DNA from 2 places in the uncultured Bacillus sp. genome. Region 2 is predicted to be linked to the other one. Evidence: a T-box and tRNA genes for the amino acid it is inferred to sense, from the RefSeq annotation. Region 2 holds a T-box; the other holds one or more tRNA genes.

Region 1 (8,085 bases), on a different contig from region 2:
TAGGTACTGCGCTCGCTGCTCCTCCGAAGATACTAAATACCAACGAGAAAGTCAGGCAAAAAAGAAATATTTTTTTCATAATAATCTCCTCCTGTTTATCGTTCACCTCGCCCCTCTATATACATTTATTTACAATTTTACTTTTTCCTGCCATTGTTTTTTTGGGTATAGTGGTATATCAGATAAACAATCAGAAAGACTAATGCAGCTATGGCAATATAATATAACGGCATCGCCAAAAATGGAGCAAAATTCGCTATGACCACCAATATAATGATGGCTATTCCGTACAAACTTATAAAGCGTAGTAAAGCCATATTATCCCCCCTTGCTGTTTCCATCATTTTAACAAAAAAAGTAAGCTACTAAAGGGCTATTTTTTGATACATGATGTCACAATTAGCAAGGGAGGACTATAAGATTATTTCAACAATGCTTCAAGTTTTGCTTTCGTTTTTGGTCCATAAATGCCATCAGCTTTTAGTCCATTCATCAGCTGGAATCGTCTGACGGCATCGGCGGTTTTCGGTCCATAATATCTTATTTCATTCGAAATTTCATTCGATTCGTTTTGTCTGTTTATTTAACACATAAATAAAAGCCCTCTTATTTAGAAGGGCTTTTTAGAAATGATGATGCTTATGTTTGAAGACGATCCGATGTAACTTGGAATGAATTTTGAGTTTGATTTTCTGTTAAGCCGGATCCAAACCCACACACTAAAACGAATGACAACCCCAGGATAAGGCATACCTTCTTTTTAAAAGTCATACTGGCATTCTCCCCTTTGAATTTGTGTTTGAGTTTCAATCATTTTCTGATGATAAACATAAGATGTTTCAAATTCTTTAGAGTTTGCGTAAGCAGCTGCAGTCTCACAGGCAATGTCTTCTACATACGAATAGTTCTTGTTTCTTTCTAAGTATTCTATTGTTTTATTAACACCTTGTTGGTCCACTGCATCGACATAAAGTGCTTTTAAATAACCCTGTAATTTCGTGAAAAGCTCATCGCCTTGATAAATAGCTGCCGACAACCCTTTCTTACTTACTTGGATGGCTTCATTCATTTTTCCTTGTTTGAAAAGGATTTTTGCATAAGAAAATAAAGAATGTGGCAAATTCGTCAACTTTTCTTTTTCAGTAATCTCCACAGCTTGCTTCATGAAAACTTCTGCTTGCTGATAATCCCCTCTGTCCGCAAAATTAGTACCTAAGTTATAAAGTGCGGAACTAATGAGCCTTTTATTATTTAATTCTCTGGATAACTCTAACGCTTTTTCAAGATGTGGCTGACTTTTTTCATAACGCTTAAAATCAATATAATTCCCTGAAATAACAAAGAGACATTGAACTTTCCGTACCTTATACAATTCATATTGATTGTAAACGTCTAATGCTTGTTTAACGTGGTGCATAGATACATGACTTTGCTTCATTCCATAATATGCTTCGGCTAACTTAAAATGAAACTCTGCTCTTTCGATTTCATCAGGAACGTGGATAAGTTCTTTCTCCGCCTCCCTATAATAGGCGATTGCTTTCACATATTGCTTTTGATCAAATTCATACATCCCCCGAAAAAACAGGGAGTAGTAAGACAATAAACCGGATATCCCTTTATTTGACGCCTCAATTTTTTCGAGTAACTCGTCAATAGTTGGTCTTATGCGTGTAGTTACTGGTTCTAAATAGTCTAGCATAAGCTGATGACGGAATTTCATTAATGAGAAATAAATCAGCAAATATTCATCCTCTTCCATCTGATTGATCTCTTGTTCCACCTCAGCTTTTAAAATCTCTGCATCTGGGACACTGAATTGACGAATCATCTTATACCATTCATTGATCTTTACGCCAACTTTAGACGATGGTAAAACTGGATTCACGAGACCCCTCCTCAAACACCTTTTATGTAATATTCTAACATTTCAAAAAATATGTATGTCCGCAAAAAAACCGCAAACTTTTTCGTTGCTAAAGTTCTGTTGTCCTAAATCATACTTGGGTATTTACACCTAATCCTAAAGTTTCATTTTCCATATAAAGAGATTCCTTTCTAATTTTGTCTTATGTCATGTGGTAAAATTTGGTTGCTAATTCCCCATGAATGAAAGGATATGAACATGAAAGTATTTGAAGCCAAATCACTGCTTTCTGAAGCAGATAAACGCGCAAAAGAATACAAAGAATTAAGAAGTCAGATGATCAATCTAAAAAAAGCCTTCAAAGCTGTAGCTGATTTAGATGACAGTGAGTTTTCAGGCAAAGGAGCCGATAACATCAAAGCATTTTATCAAGATCATGCGGGTGTGGCTGACAATTGGATTGATCTAATTGATATGAAAATTGCTTTTTTGACAAGCATTTCAGGCGCTTTAGAGGACGCTAGCTTGTCTGACGCATACATAGAAGAATCCTTCTTAGAACATGAATTGGCTAACGCCTACACAAAATCAAAATCCATTATGTCTGAACAGAAGAAAGCGATGAAAGATATTTTAAATGATATCGACGATATTCTTCCGCTTGATTTGTTCTCGACAGAAGACTTCAAAGACGAACTTGCAGATGCGGAGGACAAACGCAAAAAACAGTCGACAAACTAGGTAGTGTGGACGAAGCACTTGTTACTGAATATGCCCAGTCAGAGCCAAACGAGCAATTCATCAAGAAGGACTTCCAAAAGCTTGAGGAATCCACAGGCAAAGGCAAGAATGCTACACCCCTCCATTACAATGCCAAAGCTTATCGAGAAAGTGATATACATAAGAAAAAAGGCGATATTGAGAAACAAACTGAAGCTTATTTGAAGATCAAGAAAGACGAAGCGAAAGAACGAGAAATCAAAGAGCTAAAGAAGAAACTAGCTGACGGAGTGACGGACCCGGATGAATACTTAGAAATTGCCAAGAAAGTCGGCTATGAGAACCTTACCCCTGAACAGCTTGAATTTGTTTCATTTCTTGAACAGCGTAAAGCTTTCTTAGATAACGGAAAAGAAGTGTTGCAAATCATAGGTGATGGCGCCAAAGGTGCGATTGTTGGTGTATACGATTTTGCCAAGGATACCGGTGAAGGAGCTATTCAACTCGGATGGAATATCGGTTGGACAATTGACAACTTAAACAAGGATCCTCAAAAAGTGTTGGATACAGTTCTGGAATACGACTATCAAGCTGCCTTTCAAAGTATGGTTGACACATTGAAGGATGATTGGGATAAAAAAATGATTCACGGAGATGCATATACACGGATGCACTATGTTACTTATTTTGGCGGAAGTCTCCTGTTGTTGAAAGGTGGAAAGTCCTCTGTCTCAACAGGCTCGAAAGATCTTGCTAAAGTTGGGAAAGGAGCTGGTGGCACAATTAAGAAAGGTGGTCAGTCCGTAAAACAGTTTGTCAAATCTCCTGTCAATCGGTATACTCCTGCATTAGAAGGAATCCTTCAAGATGCTGAGAAAACCATTAACGTGAAAAATACTCCGCTGCTAAAAAGTATTGCGGAAGATAAAAAAGAGAGTGTACTCAGAAGATCTGAAAGTTCTAACAACATGGGTACAGGTAATGTCAAACAAGGTGATAGTACCCCTCTCGCACCTGGCGGCGGATTAGCTGCTCATGAAGCAAGAGGCGGACATTTATTACAAAAACATGTTGGGAAAACAGACAAAGAATTAATAGAAAGACTGAGAACTGATCCTAACCCACATATTACAGCTTCATCTACTTTTAAAGATAGGGCTACCGCTGAGAGAATCGCTAATTCAGTTTTAAACGATCCTAAAAATATAAAGAAAATCGAAAATTGGATTGATGATCCTAAAAAACCTAAATTAATGTTAAGATACAAGGGCGATGGAGAAATAATCGGCAGAAGTGTATCAAGAAATTCAGAACTAGTAGAAAACGTTACAAACGCAAAAATTATACTCAAAAAAGATAACAACGGTAACTTTATTCTTACAGGATATCCAACCAAATAGAAAGAGAGGAATTATCATGGATGAAAGTTATGATTTCTTAGACGAATTAGAAAATTTTTTAGGTGCAACATTTCATCAAGATATCCGATCCCCAGCACACGCATTAGACGAATTTATTGAGGAAATTAGTAAAGAAGGTTTGCTATTTACAGTAAAGTATTGCGAAGAGTTTCTTAATAGCGATCTAACTAAAGAAGAAAAGGAAGACATTATAAAGTGTAATGCTGAAATATATTTCCCGACAATGGGATTACCACCTATAGAATGGTTGAAAAGTGTAATAGAACAACTAAAAGAAGCTATTTAAAAGAAACACTGAAAGGCCCCCATTTTATGAGAGGGCCTTTTTATATTACTTCAACAACGCTTCAATTTTCGCCTTCGTCTTCGGACCATAAATACCATCTGCGGACAGCCCGTACATCAGCTGGAACCGTCTAACTGCATCAGCTGTTTGCGGTCCATAATAGCTATCGATCCCAAAGTTTTTGGCTTTCTTATCCGGATAGAAATGCAGCGCCGCTAACGCTGTTTGAATTTGCTCAACAGCATCGATGTGAATCAATGGGCTCATTACTTTAAAAATACCGGTAGGTAAATTGAAGGATGATTTCTTTTTGCTTGAACTTGATTTTTTCACTGTCTTGGACGAAGTTGTTTTCTTACTTGATGTTTTGCCGCCAAGCGCTTTTAATTCAGCATCAATCGCCGCTTTGACCTCATTCCAGCGTCCTTCCGATAAGGTGCGATGCGGGCAATACTTTCCGCTCCAATCTTGATGCTTACGCACACGATCAATACCCCATCCGCGTTCTTTGAGCAACTGCGCCACAAACTTGATTGCCAACTTTTCAGCAGCGTAGTATTTAGCGCCTCCTGACTTGCTGTAGCAGATTTCAACTCCGATAGCCTTACTACGATTCCCGGTACCGTTTGTGCCGTCTCCTGTGTGCCCTGCATTGCGATTTAACGGCAGTCCTTGAATAACCTCTTTGTCATCAACTGTAAAGTGGAAACTTGATCCTAGAAACCTAGCACAGAAACAGAGCTGGTTTTGAATTCCCCTTCAAAATCAGCTCAAAAAATAATTTCGTCCCCAATTCGTCCCCAACTCGATAAATGATGACAAAATCAATAAACAAGCAAAGTAAAAAACCCTTGCTACGCAAGGGTTTAAGCTATGATTCCGACTGGGCTCGAACCAGCGACCTCTACCCTGTCAAGGTAGCGCTCTCCCAGCTGAGCTACGGAATCATGATATGTATGTGTTGCTGGGTATGTTGTTGTCTTTCTGACAAGTTCTATTATATAACCTTCCCTTCTATTCGTCAACTGCTTTTTCAGAAAAACTTTTTTTCGGACTTGCTGTTCCGTTCCTTGGCCATTATAATATGTCTTAATTTTCTAACAATAGGGGTGATGAGGTTTTGCATTCTTTGATTTCTTCTGATGATGTTTGGGTACTGTGGGGATTTATTGCGGTGTGGGCGGCAGTGAGCATCGGACTGGAGCAGCGCTTTAAGTGGGCGTCCGCTGTGTCCGGAGCTATCATTGCGCTTTTAGGTGCTATGGTGTTTACAAATATAGGAGTGCTTCCTGTTGAGTCGTCTGTATACGATACTGTGTGGTCTTATGTGGTGCCGCTGGCGATTCCTCTTTTGCTGTTTCAGATCAATGTGCGGCAGATTTTTAAGGAAAGCAGGCATTTGCTCTTTATTTTTCTGATTAGCTCCGCTGGCACTGTGCTTGGGAGCATCCTCTCTTTTTTTCTATTCAAACAGCATATTCCTTATCTAGATAAAATCGGCGGAATGATCAGCGCCTCTTATATCGGCGGCGGGATCAACTTTGCGGCGATGGCGGCAAAATTTGAGACGCCGGGGGAATATGTGTCGGCTACCGTTGTGGCAGATCATGTTATGATGGCGCTTTTGTTTTTTATATTAATCAGTATTCCTGCAGTTAAATGGTTTCAGCGGCATTATGCTATGCCGTTTGAAGAAAAAGTAAAAGCCGATGGAAAGAGCGGAAACAGTGCAGAAAGCTATTGGAAACGGAAGGACATTTCCTTAAAGGATATCGCTTTTAATGCCGGTGCTGCTTTTGCGCTTGTTGCGGTTAGTGTGAAGATTTCCGGCTTTTTTAAAAGCCTTTTTTCTCATCCCCTTTTGACCGGAACGCTTGGCGATCAGTATCTGATACTTACGTCTTTAACTGTTCTCATCATTTTTCTTTTCCCGCGTTTTTTTGAAAGGCTTAATGGATCTCAGGAGCTTGGAACCTTTTTGATTTATTTGTTTTTTGTAGTGATTGGCATTCCTGCAGATCTGCGCTTAATCGTTACCAATGCGCCTCTTATTCTATTATTTGTGTTTATCATTGCGATAAGCAACTTAACTATTTCCTTAGCCGTCGGAAAATTGTTCCGCGTGCGGCTTGAGGAAATTCTGCTCGCTGTCAACGCTGCGGTCGGGGGGCCAACGACCGCAGCTGCGATGGCAATTGCCAAGGGTTGGCGGGAGCTTGTCGCCCCGATCATGCTTGTCGGTACGCTCGGCTACTTAATTGGAAACTATGTCGGAACCTTTATGGGAAACTGGTTTTCTTCTTTCTTATAAAAAGGATTTTTGCAGTTTCCTGAGAATAATGTAAGAGGAATGCCAACATGAGAACGGAGAGATCAATGTATGTTAAAAGGAAATACAATTTATGTAAGACCCTTAGAAGTAAAGGATGCGGAAGAAAATCTGCGGCTGCAAAGCGAAAACCAAGATTTTTTCGAACAGTTCTCCATGATACGCGCAGACGATTATTATACGATTGAGGGTCAGAGAAAACGAATTAGAGAGTATCAGCAAAGACTGGAGAAGGATGAAGAGTATCATTTTGGCATTTTTGCAGCGTCAGATGATACATTAATCGGGACAGTTTCGCTCTTTCAAATCATCCGGGGGCGCTGCAAACTGCGTTCATCGGGTATTTTTTAGACAAAGCCCATAATGGAAAGGGCCTTATGACAGAGGCCGTCAAATTGATTGTTGATTTTGCGTTTCACGAATTGAAACTGCACCGTATTGAAGCCGGTGTGATGCCACGCAATCTCGGGTCCATGCGTGTATTGGAAAAAGCGGGATTTCATAAAGAGGGCATCGCCCGAAAAAATGTGAAAATCAACGGCGTTTGGGAGGATCATCAAGTCCTCGCGATTCTGAATCCTGATGATGAACAATAAAAGAAGCCGGGCCATCCCCGGCTTCGTTTTAACGAACCGCCACTGGCGCAATTTCTTTCAGCGCTTGTTCGAAATCACGTTCTAAATCATCTGCATGTTCGACTCCCACGCTAAGGCGAAGCAAGCCGTCTGTGATGCCGCGTTTTTCACGCTCTTCCTTAGGCATTGCCGCGTGTGACATCGTTGCCGGATAGGACAAAATCGATTCCACGGCGCCAAGACTTACAGCAAAGACCGGAAGTGATACATTCTCTACTAATTTCTTAACGGCCTCTTTGCTTTCAAGCTCAAAAGATAGCACGGCGCCCGCTCCCGTTGACTGGCTTTTATGGGTTTCGGCCCCCGGATGATCAGACAGCCCCGGATAATATACGCGTTTCACCGCCGGATGCTTCTGGAAAAATTCAGCAAGCCGCTGCGCTGTTTGGCTCGCTTTCTCTAAACGGACCTGTAATGTTTTTAATCCGCGCAGCACGAGCCAGCAATCTTGCACCCCTAGGACCGCGCCAAACGCGTTTTGCAGCTTATATAACTGCTTCCCAAGCTCATCATCCTTGACAGCAGCCAGGCCTGAGAGCACATCACTGTGTCCGCTCAAGAACTTTGTTGCACTGTGAAGCACAATATCCACGCCGAGATCAAGCGGCCGCTGCAGTGCAGGTGTCATGAATGTATTGTCCAAAAAGGTCAAACAGCCGTTTTCTTTTGCAAGCTGAACCACCGCTTGAATATCAGTAATCCCAAGTGTCGGATTTGAAGGTGTCTCCATATAAATGACCTTTGTATTCGGCTTGATATTCCGCGCCACTTCGTTACTATCCGTCATATCAACAAACGTGTGTTCAATGCCAAACCGGGTCAGCACC
Region 2 (8,085 bases):
TTTCTTTTCAGGATGCCCTAACCGCGCCATCAGCTGCTCCATTCGGCCGAGTCCGGGCTTGACTCCGAATTTCAGCCGCCCGTGAATCCAGCTGCGCGCTTCTTCATATGCAGTAAACAATGATAATCCCCTCTTTTATAAGACAAGGCGGTTTCCTCTAGAAACCGCCCCGGCTTTTCATTAGCCCTTCAGCTCAGCCATTCGTTTTTGAACAGCGTCACGCTTTGCCACATAATCTTTTTCTTTTTCACGTTCTTCATCAATTACGTGCGCAGGCGCTTTTTTTATAAATCCTTCATTTCCAAGTTTCTTTTGGACGCGCTCGACTTCTTTCGTCAGCTTATCGAATTCTTTTTGCAGACGGGCAATTTCTTCATCAATATTAATTAAGCCTTCAAGCGGAAGAATAACCTCTGCTCCTGAGACAACAGCCGTCATCGCTTTATCAACAGTCTCGATACCCGTGCCGATTTTTAGCACGCTCGGATTCGTAAAGCGTTCAACATATGAACGGTTCGCTTCGAGACGGGCTGCTATTTCGTCTGTGCTTGTTTTAATATACAGTTCAACCTGCTTGCTCATTGGCGTATTGACTTCACTGCGGATATTACGCACAGAACGGATCAGCTCAACAAGAAGCTTCATGTCAGTTGCCGCTTCAGTATCGGTATGCTCCGGTACTACAACAGGCCATTGACTTACTGTAATCGATTCCCCTTGATGAGGAAGGTGCTGCCAAATTTCCTCCGTTAAGAATGGCATAAACGGATGGAGCAGGCGCATCGTTTGATCCAGTACGTAAGCAAGGATGGAACGAGTTGTTTTCTTAGCCGCTTCGTCTTCTCCGTAAAGCGGAAGCTTCGCCATTTCAATATACCAATCACAGAAATCGTCCCAAATAAAGTTATATAAATGGCGTCCGACTTCACCAAATTCATATCGATCAGCAAGCTGAGTCACATGCTCAATCGTTTCATTTAATCGCGTTAAAATCCACTTGTCAGCTACTGATTTTTCGCCTGACAGATCAAGTTCATCGTATGTCATGCCGTCCATGTTCATTAATGCAAAACGGGAGGCATTCCAAATTTTATTGGCAAAATTCCAAGTCGATTCCACTTTTTCATAGCTGAAGCGCAGATCTTGGCCAGGAGAGCTTCCAGTCGCAAGGAAATAACGTAGAGAATCGGCTCCGTACTTGTCAATGACATCCATTGGATCGACACCGTTGCCAAGAGATTTACTCATTTTTCGGCCTTGCTCGTCACGGATTAAGCCATGGATTAAAACATCTTTGAACGGGCGCTCGCCTGTAAATTCAATGCCTTGGAAAATCATGCGTGACACCCAGAAGAAAATGATGTCGTACCCTGTCACGAGAACGTCAGTCGGATAGTAGCGTTTAAAGTCTTCAGCCGTTATATCAGGCCAGCCCATAGTGGAGAAAGGCCAGAGCGCAGAACTGAACCATGTATCCAGTACGTCTGAATCCTGTTCCCAATTTTCGCTGTCCTCAGGCGCTTCAAGCCCGACATATAGCTCACCTGTTTCTTTATGATACCAAGCAGGAATACGGTGGCCCCACCACAACTGACGGGAAATACACCAGTCGCGGATGTTTTCCATCCAGTGTAAATACGTTTTTTCGAAACGGTCAGGCACAAAGTTGACTTTTTCTTCTTTCTTTTGCAACTCAATCGCTTCATCAGCAAGCGGCTGCATGCGCACAAACCATTGGGTAGAAAGATAAGGCTCAACTACAGCCCCGCTTCGTTCACTATGGCCGACAGAATGCATATGATCCTCGATTTTGAAGAGAACGCCTGCCTCCTGTAAATCTTTAACAAGCTTTTTGCGGCATTCGAAGCGATCCATGCCTTGATATTGCAGCGCATTTTCGTTCATTGTGCCGTCTTCATTCATGACAAGAATGCGTTCTAAGTTATGGCGGTTGCCAAGCTCGAAGTCGTTCGGATCATGAGCAGGCGTAATTTTCACCGCACCTGAACCAAATTCCATATCAACGTAGTCATCACCGACAATCGGAATTTCACGATTTACAATCGGCAGGATCACCGTTTTTCCGATAAGATGCTTATAGCGCTCATCTTCAGGATGAACTGCAACCGCTGTATCACCGAGCATCGTTTCAGGACGTGTCGTTGCAATTTCAATTGAACCTGAACCGTCAGCGAGCGGATAGCTCATATGATAGAACGCGCCCTGAACATCCTTGTAAATGACCTCAATGTCAGATAAAGCTGTTTTTGTCGCAGGGTCCCAGTTAATAATATATTCACCTCTGTAAATCAGGCCTTTTTCATAAAGCTTAACGAATACTTCGCGAACTGCTTTGCTTAAGCCCTCATCCAGTGTAAAACGTTCACGGGAATAATCAAGGCCAAGCCCTAATTTCGCCCACTGGCTGCGAATAAAGTCCGCATACTCTTCCTTCCACTTCCACGTTTCTTCGAGGAATTTCTCGCGGCCAAGATCATAGCGGGATTTGCCTTCTTCACGAAGTTTCGCTTCCACTTTAGCCTGTGTCGCAATGCCGGCGTGGTCCATACCCGGAAGCCACAGCACATCATAGCCCTGCATGCGTTTCATTCTTGTTACAATGTCTTGCAGCGTTGTGTCCCACGCGTGGCCAAGGTGAAGTCTTCCTGTTACGTTTGGCGGCGGAATAACAACAGAGTACGGCTCTTTTGTCTGGTCACTGCCCGCTTCGAAAAATTTGCCTTTTAGCCAAAAATCATATCGGTCTTTCTCAACAGCTGCCGGATCGTATTTCGTCGGCATTGTTTGTTCATTCGTTTCCATCATAACCCTCCAACATGTTTAAAAATGGCTGAGAACGAAAAAAGAGCTCTTCATCCTTGGGAAAAGGACGAAAAAGCTCTTTCGCGGTACCACCTTTTTTCACGAACTTTATCAGTTCATGCACTTATAACGGATAACGGGTGTTTCCCGAATTTCTCTACTCTTCTTTCAAGAAATTATGCTCCCGGGCGACCTTCCAATCAGACAACATAAGAAGCCTTTCAGCAAGCGGCTTCTCTCTCTGCATGCGTCTTTCTTGTACTCTTCCCGTTCTAAGCGGTGTATCTATCAGCTCATTATATACTTTATTTATGTTCTTTATTATAGTAAAAGTGTTTTTGATTCGTCAATCATCTTTTCCAAAAATACTGCTTCCTATACAAGATGGGCAGGCACCTATTGACCAAGTATACATATGATGCTTGTAAATGCGTAGAGGAGGATGCACCGTGAAGAAACGTTTCAGCTCTTATTCCCTGCCGCCGTGGGTCAGGCAAATTCGGCTTGTATCCGCACAAGTGATTATTCCCATTACGATTTTTCAAGGAATCAGAACCATTTTCTTTCCGACAACCTTTGATGTTTTGCTGCTCGCAATCCTAATCTTTTTAGCTTGTGCTCTTCATTTAGAATGGATATAAACAAACAAGTCCGCGCCATTAAGACGTGGACTCGTTTTCAGCCTGGAATTTTTTCTCTTGTTCAGTCTGATGAATTTTCATCACAAACGGCTCTATATTTTTCATTTGCCAATAAGCCTTTAATAATTGCGTACATTCATTTTTTTCATCCTGTCTTTTCCCGGTTTGATAACGGTTCAGCACCTTGTACATGGCTGCCGGAAATGCCATATAGCCGAGAAAAAGACTGACTTCCGCTTCACGCAAAGGGAATGATTTCGTGTATGCATAAAACCATTCAACGCATTCCGGACAAGCTTTCGGAATGCCTCTGAACATTTTTGTATAAAAGCCGAGTAAGTCGTTTTGCGGCGGGCCGACAGACGCTCTTTCGAAGTTTGTGAAATACCCGGTCCCTGTATCATTATACAGAAAATGGTGAATGGACAGGCTGCCGTGGTTCATCACAACCCTTGAGTCACCCTTCTCTTTTGCCGACTCATACCAGTCCTCCAAGCGCTCCAGCGCAAAATTCACCGCCGAAATGGTTTCTGAAAAATAGGTTACGGCCTGAAGTCCAAAAGGGGAAAGGTACCATTCCTTCTCCGCTCTGTCTACAAACTGTTCATAAAAAATTTTATCATGTTCCCACTTTTTTTTCGTTTGTCCGTAATAACGTTCAATATCATCACGTCTGATCTTTATTTCCTGCGCGGTTCTCTCGTGAAGGCGGGCTGTTTCTCTAAATAAATAAGCATGTTTCTGATCCCGTTCTTCCTCCTGGTCAAATTGAAGCCAAGGCATTAAATAATAGGAATCTCCGGATTGTATACCTTCTGAGAAAAACTCACCGCTATTTGTTCTGTAAACGGGAACAAATGAACGAAAACCTTTTTCCTCAATCGCCACCATATGATCTGTAAACTGTTTGCTGCGAACCGATTTCAATTTTTTCAGGGCAAATACACCATAGTCTGTATACACTTTCCACACACGAGGACTGACAGGCTCAATAAATTGAGCAGTCAGTCCGTATTTCTGAAGAACCGATTGGGTATCTTCCATTCCATTCACCACATTTTCCGATCGCTTACGGCTTATGCATGGCTGTTGTTATATTGAGGAATATAGAGGATCTGCCCTGCTTTCAATTCATCGTCCAAGGCTAAAGAATTCATTCTGATCAGCTGCTGGGATGTGATTTCATACCGTTCGCATAAACGTTCGATCGTATCTTCCTGCTGAACAATGCATATTTTCATTCTCGAAAACTCATCCTCTTCTCTCGTAAAAAGTTTTGTTAAATAAAGAGAATTATCACTTTCCTTTGTTTGAGGTTCTTTCGTTTCAGCAGCAGGAGCAACCCTAGGAACAGCATTCGCTTCCTTCCTTTCAGTCTCTGAGGTATCAGGCAGCTGGAAGGATTGAAGAGCTGTTTCTTCCTCAGGCTCTTCAGCCGGTGGTATTTTTCTCACTTCAATTTCAAAGCTTTCTTCCCCTTGTTCTTCCTCTTCCAGCAGCTTAGGCGCTGAATAAAAAGAATCCTCCTCTTCATGTTCGGGCAGGAAGGTGCGGTATGCCGGTGCAGACTCTTCTTGAGGTGCCTCCTCCGAGCTTGCTTTTTGCTTGAAATGAAGCTGTAAAGCGGTTTCGTCATTCTCCATATATGGAGCTGGGGCTGTTTTCTTCTCTAGAATGGCCTGAGATTCAGCCTCCAGAGCTTCTTCCGCTTCTTGACGAAGCGCAGGTTCAGCATGTTCTGGTTGAGCTGTTTCTTTCTCTTCTTGACGTAGTGCAGGCTCAGCGTGCTCCAGTTGAGGCGCTTCTTTCTCTTTTTGACGAAACGCAGGCTCAGTGTGTTTCGGTTGAGCCGTTTCTTCCGCTTCTTGACGGAGTGCGGGCTCAGCGTCTTCCGGTTGAGCCGCTTCTTTCTCTTCATGACGTAGTGCAGGCTCGGCATGCTCCGATTGAGCCGCTTCTTCCGCTTCATGACGGAGTGCGGGCTCAGCGTGCTCCGGTTGAGCCGCTTCTTTCTCTTCTTGACGGAGTGCGGGCTCAGCGTGCTCCGGTTGAGCCGCTTCTTCTGCTTCTTGACGGAGTGCGGGCTCAGCGTGCTCCGGTTGAGCCGCTTCTTCTGCTTCTTGACGGAATGCAGGCTCAGCGTGCTCCGGTTGAGCTGCTTCTTTCTCTTCTTGACGGAATGCAGGCTCAGCGTCTTCCGGTTGAGCTGCTTCTTTCTCTTCTTGACGGAATGCAGGCTCAGCGTGCTCCGGTTGAGCCGCTTCCTCATTTTGAGCCTCTTGGCGCAACGCATATTCAAGAATAGGAGACACTGGAGTTTCTGCTTTCTCCTCTGCAATCACAGTCTCTGCATGTAGTTCAGCTTCCAAAGCAGGCGATCCTTCTGCTCCAGAATCTTTACGAAGATCAGCCTCCGCTGGAGGGTCCGCTTCTTCACGAACATCTGCTATTGCAGCTGCTGGCTCTGGCGTTTCATTTTCTGCTTTAACGATCTCTTGATTCTCTATTTCTGAAGCATCAGCTTCTGGCTCAGCTTCTTCTGTTTCCGATTCTTCACGACTCTCTGCTTCCTGCACCAGAAGCTCTGGCGGCTCGGCTTCCTCTTTCAGATTTTTTCGCGCCTCTGATTCTAAAGCGACTGATTCCGGCGGCGCAGATTCTGCTTTTTCTGTTTCCAGTTCTTCACGGAGGCCCGCTTTCGAGACAAAAAGTTCTGGCGGTTCGGCTGGAGGTTCATCCTGCAAAACTGCTTCCGCTGCCGAAGGTAAACCCGTTTCTGCTGCACTTTGTATCGGCGGCTCTGAAATCTCTTCCTCTCTGAATGCCGCAGGAGCCTCATATAGAGGAATCTCCGGTTCTTTGTCTGCCGTATCATCCAAAAGCCCTTCGATCGCTAAATCAGCTTGAATCGTTAAAATGCGAGAATCCGTTAATTGATAGTCAAATGCGTCAATAAAGACGAAGACATCCTGTAAATGACTCACTTTATTTTTCGGAATGGTAATATCCACAGGAAAACAGTGAGTCAGTTCTGCGCTTCCATCCTCTCTCTTTCTGACTTCTTCAACAAACCGCTTATCAGTATAAAACTCTTCGATATGTTTGTTTTGATCTATGTTGTACTCACCTGTAAGTTCAAGCGATCCTCTGATTGATACATAATCATTTACTTCCTGAACCCTAATGTCAGGATCTAATGAAATAGAAAGCAGTTCAGAAACTTCCTGTCCTTTTTGGAAACAGATCGATTCTTCTACAGAAAATTGCAATCGATGATTTTGCGGCAAGTTCGTATCCTCCTTTCATCTAATCCTTAAAATTAGATGTCACTAAAGGTGTATGTATGAACTGGGGAAATTATGAGTGGGCGAGCACAGAAAAAAACCGGTACAAGGATGTCCTTGATACCGGTTTTCACTCTTATCCGCGGCTGATCTCAGCAAATACTTTCTCAGCTGCCTGGATTGTTTTTTCAATATCTTCCTCAGTGTGAGCCGTTGAAAGAAAAAGGCCTTCGAATTGTGATGGCGGAAGGAATACACCTTCATTTGCCATGCCTTTATAATAGTTAGCAAACAGCTTCAAATCAGATGCTTTGGCTGTTTCATAATTGATGACAGGTTCGTTTGTAAAGAAGAAGCCGATCATTGAACCTGCGCGGTTAAAGGTATGCGGAATGCCGTGAGCCTCGGCGGCCTTTGAAATGCCTTGTTCCAGCCTGTCGCCTTTTTTGATGAAATTCTTGTAGGATTCAGGTGTCAGCTGCTTCAATGTTTCTAAGCCAGCCGTCATCGCGAGCGGGTTGCCTGACAATGTGCCGGCCTGATAAATCGGACCGCTCGGAGCGATCTGCTCCATGATTTCAGCCTTGCCGCCATAAGCACCGACAGGAAGTCCGCCCCCGATAACTTTTCCTAAACAAGTCAGATCAGGCGTTACGCCAAAGTACCCTTGAGCACAATTATAATCGACCCGGAAGCCTGTCATGACTTCATCAAAAATCAGCAGGGAACCGTATTGCTCAGTGATATCACGCAGCCCTTGCAGGAAGCCTTCTTGCGGCGGAACAACTCCCATATTTCCGGCAACCGGCTCTACAATAACTCCCGCAATGTCTTCACCGAATTGCTGGAAAGCAAGCTTTACACTTTCTAAATCATTGTACGGTACGGTGATGGTGTTTTTCGCAATGCCTTCAGGCACACCAGGGCTGTCAGGCAGACCGAGAGTGGCCACTCCTGAACCGGCTTTAATCAAGAGGGAATCACCGTGCCCGTGATAGCAGCCCTCAAATTTTAAAATCTTGTTGCGGCCTGTATAGCCTCTTGCCAAACGGAGGGCACTCATGGTCGCCTCGGTTCCCGAGCTGACCATCCGTACAATTTCTACTGACGGCACTCGGTCAATGACGAGCTTCGCCAATTCATTTTCCACCTCAGTCGGAGCACCGAAGCTTGTCCCGTATTCAGCCACTTTTTTGAGGCCCTCTACGACGCGGTCATTTGTATGCCCTAAAATTAAAGGCCCCCATGACAAGACGTAGTCAATATATTCATTCCCGTCAATATCAAAGATTTTTGAGCCTTTTCCGCGCTCCATAAAAATCGGGTCCATGTCTACC

The links. The T-box of region 2 lies ahead of valS (valine--tRNA ligase). A T-box ahead of a tRNA ligase gene usually reads a tRNA of that ligase, here a tRNA-Val.
Region 1: it has a tRNA-Val gene. The T-box ahead of valS (valine--tRNA ligase) is inferred to sense a tRNA for this amino acid. The anticodon was not compared.

What each region holds. Positions count from the first base shown of each region.
Region 1 covers NZ_CATYRA010000003.1:67,740-75,824, forward strand. The annotation lists gene Q5C82_RS06075 (hypothetical protein) at 1-79, opposite strand, end outside; partial or broken gene Q5C82_RS06080 (peptidoglycan-binding protein) at 422-535, opposite strand; gene Q5C82_RS06085 (Rap family tetratricopeptide repeat protein) at 761-1,888, opposite strand; partial or broken gene Q5C82_RS06090 (ribonuclease YeeF family protein) at 2,126-3,987, shown strand; gene Q5C82_RS06095 (contact-dependent growth inhibition system immunity protein) at 4,004-4,294, shown strand; partial or broken gene Q5C82_RS06100 (N-acetylmuramoyl-L-alanine amidase) at 4,340-5,005, opposite strand; tRNA gene Q5C82_RS06105 (tRNA-Val) at 5,169-5,241, opposite strand; gene Q5C82_RS06110 (DUF819 family protein) at 5,415-6,605, shown strand; partial or broken gene Q5C82_RS06115 (GNAT family N-acetyltransferase) at 6,675-7,219, shown strand; gene metC (cystathionine beta-lyase) at 7,248-8,085, opposite strand, start outside.
Region 2 covers NZ_CATYRA010000004.1:254,444-262,528, reverse strand. The annotation lists gene Q5C82_RS09065 (folylpolyglutamate synthase/dihydrofolate synthase family protein) at 1-120, opposite strand, end outside; gene valS (valine--tRNA ligase) at 181-2,823, opposite strand; T-box leader at 2,884-3,107, opposite strand; gene Q5C82_RS09055 (hypothetical protein) at 3,273-3,464, shown strand; gene cotN (spore coat protein CotN) at 3,483-4,508, opposite strand; gene Q5C82_RS09045 (LysM peptidoglycan-binding domain-containing protein) at 4,541-6,751, opposite strand; gene hemL (glutamate-1-semialdehyde 2,1-aminomutase) at 6,885-8,085, opposite strand, start outside.